DNA from 2 places in the Litchfieldia luteola genome. Region 1 is predicted to be linked to the other one. Evidence: riboswitches for the same ligand, from Rfam matches in the RefSeq annotation. Region 1 holds a riboswitch; the other holds the start of a gene.
What was found. Region 1 has a riboswitch for cyclic di-GMP ahead of J2Z26_RS15960 (fibronectin type III domain-containing protein). Riboswitches for the same ligand answer to the same signal wherever they lie in the genome.
Positions count from the first base shown of each region.

Region 2: it holds a riboswitch for cyclic di-GMP, as region 1 does, so the genes downstream of both, J2Z26_RS03670 (methyl-accepting chemotaxis protein) here and J2Z26_RS15960 (fibronectin type III domain-containing protein) in region 1, are expected to answer to the same signal.

Region 1 covers NZ_JAGGKM010000005.1:302,299-310,316, forward strand. Annotated here, with positions in the region: gene J2Z26_RS15940 (flagellar hook-associated protein 2) at 1-285, shown strand, start outside; gene fliS (flagellar export chaperone FliS) at 305-706, shown strand; gene fliT (flagellar protein FliT) at 706-1,056, shown strand; gene J2Z26_RS15955 (DUF8042 domain-containing protein) at 1,065-1,451, shown strand; cyclic di-GMP riboswitch class I at 1,612-1,705, shown strand; gene J2Z26_RS15960 (fibronectin type III domain-containing protein) at 1,784-2,944, shown strand; gene J2Z26_RS15965 (HD-GYP domain-containing protein) at 3,033-4,097, opposite strand; gene hpf (ribosome hibernation-promoting factor, HPF/YfiA family) at 4,627-5,187, shown strand; gene secA (preprotein translocase subunit SecA) at 5,396-7,900, shown strand; one part of gene prfB (peptide chain release factor 2) at 7,966-8,018, shown strand, end outside.
Region 2 covers NZ_JAGGKM010000001.1:706,694-714,711, forward strand. Annotated here, with positions in the region: gene J2Z26_RS03650 (GntR family transcriptional regulator) at 27-437, shown strand; partial or broken gene J2Z26_RS03655 (ATP-binding cassette domain-containing protein) at 502-1,299, shown strand; gene J2Z26_RS03660 (ABC-2 transporter permease) at 1,286-2,356, shown strand; gene J2Z26_RS03665 (hypothetical protein) at 2,480-2,707, shown strand; gene J2Z26_RS03670 (methyl-accepting chemotaxis protein) at 2,745-4,469, opposite strand; cyclic di-GMP riboswitch class I at 4,578-4,661, opposite strand; gene J2Z26_RS03675 (MFS transporter) at 4,762-5,991, opposite strand; gene J2Z26_RS03680 (hypothetical protein) at 6,259-6,585, opposite strand; gene J2Z26_RS22370 (GyrI-like domain-containing protein) at 6,772-7,353, shown strand; partial or broken gene J2Z26_RS03690 (phosphotransferase-like protein) at 7,426-7,971, shown strand.

The DNA.
Region 1 (8,018 bases):
GGAAATACAAATGAAACTAAAGGTATTGCTAGAAGATTACAAGAAACAATTGATTCTACAATAAAAAAAATTGAAAATAGAGCTGGGAACAACCTCCGTACTAATCAGCAATTCGGAATTGGAAGAAACTTAATCAATGTAGATAGACAAATCAATAGATTCGAAGACAGGCTTGTCCAAGTTGAAGATCGTTACTGGAAGCAGTTTTCGGCAATGGAGAAAGCAATTCAGAAATCAAATCAGCAATCCATGTATTTAATGCAGCAATTTAGCCTAGGAATGTAAGAAAAGGAGTGATTCAACCATGGCTACAACTAATCCATATGCATCCTATCAAACAAACTCGGTGACAACAGCGTCACCTGGTGAGCTTACATTAATGCTTTACAATGGCTGTTTGAAATTTATGAAGTTAGCAAGAAAAGGCATTGAAGAGAAAAATATCGAGCTTAAAAATACAAACCTTCAAAAGGCACAGAACATCATTCGTGAGTTAATGGTTACATTGAATATGGAATTAGAAGTATCTAAAAACTTAATGTCCATGTACGACTATATTAACCGTCAATTAATGGAAGTTAATATAAAGAATGATTTAGAGATTCTATCAGAAGTAGAAGGCTATGTTACTGAGTTCCGAGACACTTGGAAACAAGTAGTTCAACTCAACCGTCAACAGCAACATTCACAAGGTGGCCAAGCCTAGTGAGTGCAGTGAAGGCTCTCTATCTAGTAACAAAGGAACTTTATGACCTTTTGCAAAAGCCGTTTACTAGTGAAGAACGGGATTCATTGATACCTAACATTGAAGAATTACTAAAAACTAGACAAAACATCATAGAGAAGGTAAATCCTCCTTATACAGATGGAGAAAAGCAACTAGGGGCAGAGGTAGTTAAACTAAACAAAGTTATCGATGAAAAACTAGCCCAACTTAAACAAGAAATCCAACTAGATCTCAACCAACTAAAAAAGACAAAAACATCAACGAATAAGTACACGAATCCTTATGAGTCTGTTTCCTCAGACGGGATGTTTTTTGATAAACGAAAATAGGTGAATGTATGATACAACTTAGTGTTTTTCAATATGATATGTTGGAACGTTATATCGCTTTACTGGATACTGTAGAAGAAGCATTTGAGTATGTAGTAGAAGGCTTTGAAAACTATGAACGTACTCAAGGAGATCAAGTACTTGCTGATATTTTCTCTGCTTTTTCTCAAATTGCGAGTACGAATGAAAATCTGGTGGCGCTTTTCTCAGGGGAATTGATGATACTTCAACACTTAGATCAATTCAGCGGAGTGATTAAAGAGGTTGAGAAGCTCGAAGGCGCTTATGATAATCACACACTAAAACAACAATTGATTACTCAATCTATCTTTCCTGCGTATCAGGCCTGGAAACTTTCCATTCAGAAATCCTTATCTAAATATACTAGTCAATAATTAATGGCTCCCGACATAGGGAGCCTTTTTATTTTCTAGTAAGTGTAACAGAAATAACGTATTTTTAGTTCAATAGCCCCAATACGATTTGGTCTGTATGCACTATTCCCTACAACCACATTTCGACATATGATAATCTTATAGTTTTTAGAATATTCTGAGTGAAAAAAGGCAAATCACGGGAAACTTTGAGACGCAAAGCCATGGGCCTGACCTACGATAATGATATACGTAGATGGCAGCCGGTTGCCACAAGGAGTCATAGTCCTAGTCTATGAACCTTGATAAGGTTTTTTTATTTGGAAAAATTAAATTAAAGGTGGGACTATGTAATGAATAAACAAGCTTTTCGAATGTGGACTTTTGTAGTAATGCTCGTCATAGTATCTCAAGCATCTTTAATGCCTGCTAGCAAAACAGTTGCAGAAACGATGAACACTCTCCAGCCGCCTAGTAACGTTACGTTAAGTATTGAAAATGAGAACGACATTGTGCTACGTTGGTCTCCAGTTCTATACGCTACAGGCTATAAAATCTATCAAATTATTGATGGACAAGCTGTTTTAGTAAGAACAACTACAGGTATAGCAGCTTTATTTTCGAATATGCCTGCAGGGGAGTATAGCTATACTGTTCACTCTTATAGTAGTAGTTTAGGAGAATCTGGTCCTTCAAAAATTGTAACAAATGTATCCAACAAAGATACTGAAGCTCCAGTTACTAGAAGTACTGCAAATGAAAATTGGCTAACGCAGGATACAGTCATAGAGTTGTTTGCAACAGATAATGAAAGCGGTGTAGCAAATACATATTACTCAATTAATAAAGGGGCTTTTAGAGAAGGTTCAGTCTTTACACTAACTGAAGAGGGGATCAATAACGTATATTTCTATTCAGTTGATAATGTGGGGAATATAGAAAAAATACAAACCCAAGAGGTTAAAATTGATAAAACACAACCTGAACTTTCTATAGACTTACAAGATGTTTATTCATTAGGTGCAGAGGTTGTTCTTACTTATCATGCTGATGATAAAGTATCTGGTATCTCTTCTGCAGAACTGACGGTTAACGGTCAGGTGATAGAGAATGGTGGAAGTTTTAAATTTGACCAACCAGGTGAATATTTGGTTAAAATTGAAGCTGAAGATCACGCTGGATGGAAATCAACTTATGAGAAAAAGGTTATTGTCCAAATCCCAGTGAGTATCGAAGTAACTCCAGGTATATTAAAAGATAATAATGGACTTTTTACCGTAAAAGTTTATCTGCCAGATGTTCTTACTATGAAAGATATAGATTTAAACAGTGTAACCTTAAATGGTGTTTCTGCTAAATCGGGTACTGAAGGTTTGCAAGAACAGGCTGAGTTAGGACAGTTTAAGTTTAAACGTGAGGATTTTGACTTAGTATCGGGGGAAGTTACTTTGGAATTTAGAGCTTCTCTAGGGGACCATGATATTGTTGGTAAAGCAGTTGTAAAGGTAAAATAGCTATACAAATGACACTTTCAATTACATGAGGGTGTCATTTTTTAATTTTCCTTTCAATCCCGAGAATAAATAAAAGCTCCCTCAGGCGTTAGGGAGCTCCAATAACTTCTACTTTGTTGCCATGGTCCACAATCTCCAACTTACTAGCCTTTCGCAAGTCCATATACTCCTCACTGATCCTCACCAGTGGTTGATGTGGCTCATTTTCATGAATAAACACAATTTCAGCAATTTCTCCATTACTTAATTTTACTTCTTCACGAATGTATTGCCTCATCAAATACCTTACAAACGGAACGACAATCGCAGGGTTTAGCTTATTGCTATTCGCTTCCTTCATCAGTTCATTAATGGCTGCAAATACACTCTTCTTCGGCTGGTAACTCCTTTCAGAACATATCGCATCAAAGGTATCTGCAACTGAGACGATTTGTACAAGGAATGGAATATCCTTTTGCTTCAATCCGTTCGGGTAACCAGATCCATCTAATCGTTCATGATGTAGTAAAGCAGCGACAATCACATTAAGGTCAACATTTGTTGCTTTTTTAAGCATTTCAAATCCCTTAGTGGTGTGTTGAGATACTTGTGCCCATTCAGCCTTTGATAGTTTATCAGGCTTATTTAATAAGTCTGGGGGAACGGTCATTTTACCGATATCATGTAATAATCCCATTTGGCCTAGTTTGGTTAATTCTTTTTTTCGAAGACCTAATAGTTTACCGATAATGGCTGCTGTTATTCCTACATTTAAGCAGTGCCGGTAGGTATATTCATCAAAGCTCATGCTTTCGTTTATTTGATTGATAAACTTTGTGTTCTCTATTGATTTTTCAAATAAAGGCACGAAATCTTCAAAAATCTGTTGCATGGGTGGCAACAGATCTGGGTGATGATCATTAAAGATTGCTTTCATCTTCTTTAGGTTTTCACTATATAATTCCTGAAAACTTTGTAATGGGCTCGGCTCAGAACTGTTATCTTCCTCAACATTTATGAATGCTCGGTTTTGATAGTTTTTAAGTTGTAAAATGTGGGTCTCGTTTAAGACTGTTCCTTTTTTTAACAATAGGATCCCATGGTCAGAATAGATGTCATCTGAGAGTGTTTCGCCAACTAGTTCAAACGAAACCTGCATACTTTTTGTTTTCATGAGGAGTCTCCTTATCTACGTAGTATCTGTATCTTGCGGTTATTTTTACGTTCAAACCAATCTATTCTAATTTTAACAAATTTCTACTATATTCGACAATATTTTTCTGAATTTTTAAATCAATTTAAATTCGACATCTTATAGCCTTCTATTTATTAACAATTCTGTCACACCCACCATGTTTTACCACCATTAATATAGGGTAAAATAAAGGTAGGGAGAGTAGTACAGTTCTACTAAACCCCTTAGCTTATCCAATGAGAAACAGATACATTCCTAGCACCTGTCATAACCGGTGAATTCAAGTCATATACTCTTATACTTAAAATTATTTGAATTCACAAAACATTCACAAAATATTTTTAGGTTTAAGCAGGAATAGGAAAGGGTAATGTAGAATTGTAGTAATATAGCCACAAGAAATAACTTGTTAACTCAGGTTATGTCGAAAGGCTAGGCACTTCAAGGTTGGTGCTAGTAATCCCTAATGACTAGTCACTCTGGTCGATTTCAAAGGAGGAGTTCATGTATGAATTACAACGTTCGCGGTGAAAACATTGAGGTAACTCCAGCATTACGAGAGTATGTTGAGAAAAAACTAGGTAAATTAGAACGCTATTTTGACGGTACTCCGGATGCCAATGTAAATGTAAGCCTAAAAGTCTACAATGATAAGCAATCTAAAATAGAGGTAACGATTCCAATGACGGGATTAGTACTACGTGCAGAGGAATCTCATGTTGATATGTATGCAGCGATTGACCTCGTAGTTGATAAACTAGAGCGTCAAATTCGTAAACATAAAACAAAAGTAAATCGCAAGCTTCGTGATCAAGGCGGCACTCGTGCATTCTTTGAAGCAACAAATGGCACAACAACTAACGTGGCTGTTCAAGATCTGGATGACGAAGACTTTGAGTTAGTGAGAACAAAGCGTTTCAACCTAAAACCAATGGACAATGAAGAAGCCATCCTACAAATGAACATGTTAGGCCATAACTTCTTCGTCTTCACAAACGCATCTACTAACAACACAAATGTTGTTTACAAACGCCGTGATGGCAAATACGGAATTATTGAGCCGAATTAATATCTAAGGGTGTAGTCATATGGCTACACCCTTTCTACTTCCTTTTCCCGTTAAATGTTGTTCCGATTCCCTATTAATGTTAAAATTAAAGTTGATTTATTTTACAAGCTATAACCACCAATATTTACGTTCTATCAAGATATAGAACGTAGACAGGTTATTTTTTACATATAAAAACCATCTAAATGAAAACAGAGGAGCGTTTTTGATGCTTGGAATTTTAAATAAAGTGTTCGATCCGAATAAACGTAGCTTGAAGAAGCTTGATGCGCTAGCTGCTAAAATTGAAGAGTTACGTCCAGAGATGGAGAAGCTCTCAGATACTGATTTCCCTTTAAAAACAGCTGAATTTAAAGGTCGCTATGAAAAGGGAGAAGCACTAGATAGTCTATTAATAGAAGCATTTGCGGTTGTTCGTGAAGCTGCTAAGCGTGTACTAGGCTTACATCCATACCATGTTCAGTTAATGGGGGGAGCTGCCCTTCATGAAGGTAATATCGCTGAGATGAAAACAGGGGAAGGTAAAACATTAACTTCGACAATGCCTGTTTATTTAAATGCGCTAACTGGCAAAGGTGTTCACGTAATCACGGTCAACGAATACTTAGCAAGCCGTGATGCTAGAGAAATGGGCGAGCTATATAATTTCTTAGGTTTAACAGTTGGGTTGAACTTAAATGCTCTTTCTCGTGAGGAAAAAATTGAAGCGTACCGCGCTGATATTACATATGGAACAAATAATGAGTTTGGCTTCGATTACCTACGTGATAACATGGTCCTTTACAAGGAACAAATGGTTCAACGTCCACTTCATTATGCAGTAATTGATGAGGTTGACTCCGTATTAATCGATGAAGCACGTACACCGTTAATCATTTCAGGTTCAGCTCAAAAATCGACTTCTCTTTATATTCAAGCTAACGGATTCGTTCGTACGCTGACCAAAGAAGAAGACTATACGTATGATGAAAAATCAAAAGGTGTTCAATTAACGGATAAAGGAATTGAAAAAGCTGAGAAGGCATTCGGTATCGAGAATTTATTTGATATCAGCCATGTAGCTTTAATTCACCACATTAATCAGGCGCTAAGAGCGAATTCAAGTATGCACCGAGATGTAGACTATGTTGTTGATGAAGGTGCGGTTGTGATCGTTGACCAATTTACAGGTCGTTTAATGAAAGGCCGTCGTTATAGTGATGGATTACACCAAGCAATTGAAGCAAAAGAAGGCTTGGAAATTCAAAACGAGAGCATGACACTTGCTACGATAACGTTCCAAAACTACTTCCGTATGTATGAAAAGTTATCCGGTATGACGGGTACAGCAAAAACTGAGGAAGAAGAGTTCCGTAATATTTACAATATGTATGTTGTCTCAATACCGACGAATCGACCAATCGCTCGTGATGACCGTCCTGATTTAATTTTTAAATCAATCGATGGCAAGTTTAAATCAGTGTGTGAAGATATTGCAGAGCGCCATGCTAAAGGACAACCAGTACTTGTTGGTACGGTTGCGATTGAGACATCTGAGTTAATTTCTAGATACTTAACGAAAAAAGGCATCAAGCACCATGTTTTAAATGCGAAAAACCATGAAAAAGAAGCTGAAATCATTGAGAATGCTGGTCAATATGGTGCGGTAACCATCGCAACAAATATGGCTGGTCGTGGTACTGACATCAAGCTTGGTGAAGGTGTAAAAGAAGTAGGCGGCCTTGCAGTAATTGGTACAGAGCGTCATGAAAGTAGACGTATTGATAACCAGCTACGTGGACGTTCTGGACGTCAAGGTGATCCAGGTATTACGCAATTCTATCTTTCAATGGAAGATGAGTTAATGCGTCGCTTTGGTTCAGACAATATGAGAGGCATGATGGAGCGTCTTGGAATGGACGATACTCAGCCAATCCAAAGTAAAATGGTATCAAAAGCAGTTGAGTCAGCACAAAAACGTGTTGAGGGTAATAACTTTGATGCTCGTAAGCAGCTTTTACAATATGATGATGTTCTTCGTCAACAACGTGAAGTTATTTACAAACAGCGTTTTGAAGTACTAGATTCAGAAAACCTTCGTGAAGTGGTTGAACGTATGATTCAATCAACGGTTGAAAAGAACGTAGGCATTCATACAAGCAGTGACTTACCAGAAGAGTGGGAGTTAAAATCAATTGCTGAGTTTGTTAATGGTAACCTATTAAACGAAGGTGACCTTACTGAGCAGCAATTAAAAGGTAAAGAGCCAGAAGAAATCACTGAGCTTATCCTTTCAAAAGTAAAAGAGCGTTATGATGAAAAAGAAAATGAGCTATCAGCCGAACAAATGCGTGAGTTTGAGAGAGTAGTTGTTCTTCGTGCAGTTGATAGTAAATGGATGGATCATATTGATGCCATGGATCAGCTACGTCAAGGGATTCACCTACGTGCTTACGGTCAAACAGATCCTTTACGCGAATACCAATTTGAAGGATTTGCAATGTTTGAAACAATGATTGCATCAATTGAAGAAGATGTTGCAAAATATATCATGAAAGCTCAAATTCGTAACAACCTAGAACGTCAAGAGGTTGCAAAAGGTCAAGCAGTTCATCCGAAAGATGGCGACGAAAAACCGAAGAAGAAACCGGTTAAAAAGTCTCTAGACGTTGGGCGAAATGACGCTTGTATTTGTGGAAGTGGCAAGAAGTATAAAAACTGTTGTGGTCAATAAAGAAATCAAGGTGAGAGGCTTTTCTCTCACCTTTTAAGATTGACATCATTTTATGAGGTGAACGTATGGAACTAGTAGAGATAAAACAAGAGCTTGAAAAAATGGATAAACGTTTAAA
Region 2 (8,018 bases), on a different contig from region 1:
AAGCTGAAAGGAGGCTAAAACAAACTATGTATTTTAATTTAGATGAGCGTAGTAATACTCCAATTTGGGAGCAAATTGTGAATCAGGCGAAAGAGATGATTCTAAAAGGGATCCTCCAACCGAATGATAAACTCATGTCTGTTCGTGAATTAAGTTCGACTTTACTAGTAAATCCAAATACGGTGAGTAAGGCCTATCAAGAATTAGAAAGACAGGGCATCATTGTGACACGCAGAGGAAAAGGGACGTTCGTATCGGAGAATATCTCTACAAAACCTGATGAAGAAAGGATCGAAACAATGAAACAATCACTGAAAACTTTAATTGTAGAAGCTTCCTACTTAGGAATTGATAAGGATACATTTTTATCATGGGTACAAACGTATTTAGACGAGTTAGGGGGAGGAAAAGATGCTAACGGTAAGGAATCTGAGTAAAACCATTGAGGGGAAAAAAGTCCTTGATGACATTACTTTTACAATTGGAAAAGGTTCCATTGTTGGCCTTGTTGGTAGAAATGGTGTCGGTAAAACGACATTACTAAGGACACTTGTTGGAATTCTTGATCCAGAACAAGGTGAAGTTTTATATGAAGAAGAAAATATAGCAGTTAAACCTGAAGTAAAGCGTTCAATTGCTTATGTTCCTGATTCAACGGCCACGTTCAATGGATATAGTGTGAAGGAGTTAGTCCGTTTATATAAAGCCATTTATCCGGAGTTCCAGGAAGATTTTTTTTACAGTCATATGAAAGAATTTAAGTTGCCTACAAATCGAAAAGTAAGAACCTTTTCAAAAGGGATGAAGGCATTAATGTTCATCATATTAGCCATTTCCACAAAGGCAAAATTAATTATACTTGATGAGCCGACAAATGGTCTTGATGCAATTATCAAACGTCAGGTCCTTCAATTATTAATCGGTGAGGTTTCTGAAAGCGAGCTTTCAATCTTAATCTCCACTCATCATTTAGATGAGTTAGAGAAAATTGCTGATACAATCATGATGATGAAAGAAGGAAAAATTGAATCTATTATTACGATGGACAACGCGAAGGAGCACTTTAAAAAGGTTCAGGTCGTATTTAAAGGGGACTATCCAGAGGAGCTTGGACAACTTCAAAATATTGTACGAATCAATCAGATTGGTCGAGTTCATACCCTTCTTATTAAAGGCGACACAGAGAACACAATGAATCAGCTAAACACATACCAGCCAATCTTATTTGAAGAATTACCGATGACATTAGAGGATATGTTCATTTCGGCGTTAGGAGGGGATGACCGTGAAGGGCACTAAAGGTTTGTGGTTAAAGGATTACAAGCAATCTAAGTTTATATTATGGGCATTGTGGCTCGTATCTTTGTATATTCCTATAAAAGTTGTTAATGAGATTCAGCACTTAAATGTTGCAATTCAATTCTGGAAAGAATCAGGAGAGCGGAACCCATTTGAATATCATCTTTATTGGAATAATACTGACGTTGCATTCCTCCAAATTCTTGTCGTACTAATTTTAGCATGTACCTTGATAGGGTTAGAACGTACGAATCAAAGTATGGATTTAACATTGTCACTTCCATTTAAAAGACAGACTATCATGCTTACTAAGTGGTTACTTGGAGTTATAAACATTATTGGAGCAACCATTGTTTCAATCGTAGCAGCAGTCATTCTGCTAAGCAATTCATTGCTGATTGATTATATGGATTCCGGTATCCTTTGGTACTATGGATTGGTTTCCATTTTTGTACTAATAGGTGTTTATACGTTTGCTTTATTGATTGGGTTTATGGGAGCTAGTGTTATTTCTCAGTTTGTTTTCAGTGTCATCTTTTTATTATTTCCTATGGGAATGGCTATGTTGATTGATGAATTTTTTAACTACCATTGGGAAGCACTTGGATTGGGGCATTTCTATTTACCTAATGTAATTTACAGTCTGTTTGAGCATATTAGTTTTCCGATACAATTACTTCTACTTGATCATCGGATTAATGGTTTTTTACATGGATATGTAAATGGTCCTAATCAGTTAGGTCTTGAGCCACTAATTGTTCCGGTTATAGTAACTATTGTAGGTTTAGGATTGATCATGTATTTTTCTAAGGCGATGAAAAGTGAAAATAACGGCAAGATTCTTGTGTATGAAAAGTTTCAACCGGTTCTTAAAGTGGGGGTATTCGTCTGTTTTTATCTATTAGGTGGGGCTATCTTTCCTTCATTTATCTACAACTATAATGAAAGCCCACATGTGATAACGTACCATATTGGAGGTCTATTATTAGCTTTAATTGTCTCCTTCATCGTTTCAAAATTACTAGGTACCAGGTTCCTACTTGGGAAAAGGAGTTAATGACAAGGGCATGATTATTCAGGGAGTAACTTGCTAAAGGTTACTCTTTTTTATTTCCAAAAAAATATAGGTACAGAACACTTGTTTGGTATATAATAATCGTAACAAAGGAGTGATGTTGCGATGATGGGGATTTTAAAAAGAGCATTCCATGAACAGTCAACCATTGAAATTATTTATATATCAAAGGGTGGTGTTGTATCGGGGCGTTTAATTAGAGTAATGGAGATTAAGGAAAATACATTGATTGCTTATTGTTACTTACGTAAAAAGAGAAGAACCTTCTTAATCGGAAATATCTTATCTGTAGATGTCCCAAGGAGAAGAGGTAGACATAGAGAAGCAAATTAAAAAGAGCACCATAATGGATGCTCTTTAAGATGAACGGTTATGAAAGTTTAAACCTACGAACCTGACCATTAAGCTCTTCGGCAAGCACTGATAACTGATTTGCACTTCCTGCAATTTCCTCCATTGAACTGGTCGTTTGTTGAATAGAGGCAGAGGTTTGTTCAATTCCTGCTGCTGATTCTTCAGAAACTGATGCAATGTTTACTATAGATTGACTCATAAGTTCACTGCTACTCACAATTTCTTTTAAATTGTTGGATACATCTTGAATTCTAGTAACCATCTCTAGTACGGATTGATTAATAGTCTCGAATGTTTTACCTGTAGTTTGAATTTGTTCTGAGCCTTTTTCAACTTGGTGATAGCCTTCTTCAAGTGAAGTTACAACTTCACCAGATTCTTTTTGAATACCTGCAACAATTCCAGTGATATCAGAAACTGAAACTGAAACCTGTTCAGCTAATTTACGAACTTCATCAGCTACTACTGCGAAGCCTTTACCATGTTCGCCAGCTCTTGCTGCTTCGATGGCAGCGTTTAACGCAAGAAGGTTTGTTTGGTCAGCGATTGCTTTAATTACACCAACAAGAGTTGAGATCTCTTTAGAGTGTTTATCAAGTCCTTTTACTTTGTCTACTGCAACATTAAAGATTTCATCAATGGAATTCATTTGTTTGACAGATGAATCCATTAACTGACTGCCATCTTTAGTAAGCTTTAAGACATAGTTTGACGAATCATGAATCAGTTGACCGTTCGTATTCGCGCCTTGGATTTTATCAATAAAGGTAGACATGGCTTCTGATAGTTCAGATGAATCATTGGCTTGAGATTCAGAACCAGCAGAAAGCTCTTGCATTGTAGCAGCAACCTGTCTACTGCCTTCTTTTACTTCATTTGCTGATTGTGTCAATTCTTCACTTTGACTCGTTACTGTTTCAGATACGTTGGAGATTTTTGTTACCATGTCTCGTAAGCTAATTAACATAACATTCATGGCTGAACTAAGTTGGCCGATTTCATCCTTACCTGTATAGCTATTTTCATCAATTGTTAGGTTACCTTCAGAGATTTCCTTGGCCATTTTTATGACATTGTTTAAGTTTTTATGAACGATACGGTTGATTAAATAAACTATTAGAATACCTAGCACTGTAGATAGAGCTATTGCGATTAGTAGATTTGTAATTGCACTGTTTAAGCTCATTGAAACTTGTTTCATAGCTGTATCACGTTGGTTATCCAAGATACTACGTAACTCTTCTAGTTTTTTTACAACTCCACTGCGAAGTATTTGTGTTTTTCCACGGCTTAACAATGCTACAGATTGGTCCCCACTTTTAATTGCTGGACCGATAGAATTTAAAAAGAGCGTATTTATTTCTTCATCAGCTTTGTCAATCTCACCTAATATGACAATCTCTTCATTTGAAGTTAATTGTGGCTTTAATTCAACTAGAAACAATGTAAGAGATTCATCAATTTCATTATATTCCTTGATATATGCCTCCTTAGGACTACTTATATAATCTGCAATACGAGCATCTTTTGATCGAATTAAGGAAGCAATTTCTGTAATAATGATTGAGTTATTACTCTTTTTTTCTAGTGAAGTTAGTTCAGTTTTTACTCCTTGTATCTGGAAAAAAATAATGACAGCTGAAGCACAGAATAATGCAATTGATAAACCTAGTGCTATTCCAAATTTCCAGCCTATTTTAAGGTTACTAAACTTTAAAAGGCTTGGTCTCTTTTTAAACATTTGTGTACCTCCTATGTATAAAACTTTTTCAAAAAAAACTCTTTCCTCTTTGACGTAAATAGTTTGAAGCAAATTTACGCAAAGCAGAAAAGAGTTTTCAACATCCCATCTGACAACCCGGCCATCATAGCATTATGCTGAAGATCCGTGGCTTTGCGTCCCCGACTTTCGACGGGTTTGCCTTTAACTTTAGGAATTTAGCTATAGTTAATTAGTAATAGATTAATTATATAGCGATATTCTTTTTAAGGCAATAAAGGATATGACGAAATATGTTGAAAAATGAGATATTTTATACGCTAGGTTTAACTGGTGGTAGGGACTTAGCTTTTGTATTTAGATTTAATGCAACTAAGGCAATAACGATAGTCGAAGTGATTAATGTCCCGTGTAATATCCAAACCATTTTTGGTAGAGTAAGAGCTTCTAGTAAAATTGGTGCTACAACAAATCCTAAAGCAAAACCTAATGATTTTAATAGCATGCCAACTCCGAAGATTCGCCCTCGTATATGGTTATCTGTTTTCTGTAAGATGGTTGAGTGGAGCGTTGTAAATGTAGCATCGAACACTCCGGTAAAGAAAGCAAACGGAAAGATAATCCATAGATTAAGGTTTGACAAAAAGACAATGAATCCGGTGGACATTAGGATAGCTGATATGAAACAACTATAAAATATGCGGTCACTCTGTAGCCACTTTATCCTTGGGATAATCATTGTGGCAGCAACTGAACCAATTCCCCATATTCCCCAGATCATCCCATAGTAGAAACCTTGACGAGAAGGATCTATATCTTCGGCAAGTAATGGAATGCCAAGGTTGTGTGAGCTACCAGCAAAAGCACCAATTAAGAAAACAAGATTAACCATGAGTAGCATTGGAGCAACCATTATATAGGAATAAACTTCTTTCAAATCATTTCCTACGCTTTTTAACTTTTGTTTGAAACCACTAGCCAAAGCAGCAACTTGTTTAGGAGTACTGGACTCCCATTTTACCTTTAAGAGAACAGCAGCTGATAACAGATAAGTTAGTGCATCAATCATTAAAGTTACTTTATAACCGAGAAAATCAGTGATTACTCCTGCACCAATAAAACCAGCAACAAGACTGATTGATGTTAGCCTTGAGATAAGCGCGTTTGTTTCAAGTACTTTATCTTGCCCAAAAATTTGTGGTATTTCTGAGTTGAAACTAACCATAAAAAATGTACTTGATAAGCCGATTAAAAAGGCAACAGATAAGATCATGACTGGATTAGGAAACGGAATTAATAGAAGGATGATAATGGCCCTGAAAATATCTGTGTAGATCATAATTTTACGACGGTCATATCTATCTGCTACTATCCCAGAGAAAAGACTGGATAATACACCTCCAAGTGTACGAACAGCCATGGTTGCAGCTAGCCAAACCGTACTTCCTGTTGCAGCATACATCACAACATTTAACACAATCAAATCCATGAAGGTTCCTAAATCAGAGAAGGCTTTTGTATAAAGAATTATTTTTTTACTCATGTGGTTCTCCTTAAAATTGTAATAGCTATATTTTAATGATTTCTAAATTATTTCGCAACACGAAATTTTTATTTTTTTATAAGAAGGAATGAAGTCCAAAAAGTTGGTAGATACTATCTGTGAGGATTTGTAGCTCAACTAATAGAGCAGCCAACCGTATCATCGAATATGGTTGTGCATGTTGTAGGTGAGAGGCCTACCAAGTCCTCATACATAGTAAAAATGAGAAAACAGCATCCAAACTGGAATGCTGTTTTTTAGTAGTCTTTATAAATATACAATAATAGATAGTGCGATTCCGATAACCATTACCAAGAGTGAGCCAATAAAAAACGGATTAACGAATACATTATATTTTTCTTCTGGTATAAACTTCATCTTTAACATATCTCCAAGGCCACTGTATATATCATAACTTAGGCCAACCTCTGCATTTCTACCCTTGTTTGAGGATAACCAGATAGCTCCACTCATAAAAGCTCCAAACAGGAATAAAACATCATGGTAATGCATTTCTAAAATCCATGATAAGAAAAAAACAAATACTAGTTCTATTGCAGTAGCTGTTATAGTTAGTAGTGCATAAAGTAGCAAGTTCTATCATCCTTTCATTTCACACAAATCGTATTTTACCATAGTTTTCACGTAGGCAGAAGATTTTATAAAAAACAAAGGGATATTATTCCAAATGGAGAATATAAGGAAAAGGAAATGAGCAGAAGCAATATGTTAAAGCTTTAAAGCGGTGGGGGTCAGGCCCCATAAAGAGGAGTGATAAGGGTGAGAGTGAATGATTTTCGCAAAATACATAAAAGTGTGTATTCTTTAAAACAAGGAATGATTGAGGTTATAGATATTCCTGAGCTTCAATTTGTCGTTGCACATGGAGAGGGAGAGAGAAATGTTTACCGAATGCACGATGGTGATACGATCTGGTCAATCTCTCGTGTCGTTAATCGGTTAAAGGACATGACAAAACTTGGGATGGATTACAAGTTTAAGCTAATGCCTTTAGAAGTGATTTGGACTGGTGAAATAGGTGAGTGGACAGCAATGATGCAGGTCCCAAATTTAATTACTGAAGGTATGTTTAGTGAAGCAATACAGGAACTTGAGTTCAGAAAGAGGAGTGTCAGAGTTCCTGTTTACTTGAAGAATAACCATCAGGGCCGTTGTGTTCAGGCACTACATGTAGGTTCATATAACAATGTATATGAAACGCTTGAAGATGTATTGAATTTTTGTAAGGAGAATGGGTTAGTCGTAAAGAATCGATCTCATCGAGAGATTTATATTAATCAGCCTTTTTGTAATGAGCCCTCCAAGCTACAGACGATTGTTAGGGTTGAGGTAGAGGACTGATATGTTTTTTTAAAAACTAGTGTTCTACTTAAAAAAACGATATAATCATTCAAAAAACATAAGGGGACTACACAAAAGATGAACAAAGGGAAGATTATCTATTTAAATGGTGTATCAAGTTCTGGTAAAACGAGCTTAAGTAAAGAACTGATTAAGCTTTTACCGAATTACTTTCATTTCTCATTGGATGATTTTGATTATATCATCGAGAAAATGGAGGATCGACAGAATGAACGTTTGATTCCCATTGCGACTGAGGTTTTTTATCATCAAACGATTAAGATGTTTTCAGATAAAGGTGTAAATCTAATAATAGATGATGTTTTACATGACAACGTAAGCTTGAAAAGTGCGACTGAAACCCTTCAAGATTATCCAGTACTGTTTGTTGGGGTTCAATGCCCGTTAGAAGAATTAGAGCGTCGTGAACGTGAACGTGGCGATCGAACGGTAGGACAAGCGAAAATTCAGTTGAACTTTGTACACCAGAACGGAGAAATGTATGATGTTGAAGTAAATACTTTTAATGAAAAATTAGAGGTATGTGCGGTTCGTATCGTTGAGGCTGTGAATCAAGAACTGTTTTCAGATGGATGGAAGACATTTTGTAAGGTGTAAAAGGTAATAAAAGAGTATTTTAGGGGAAATCAAACGCGCTGACAACG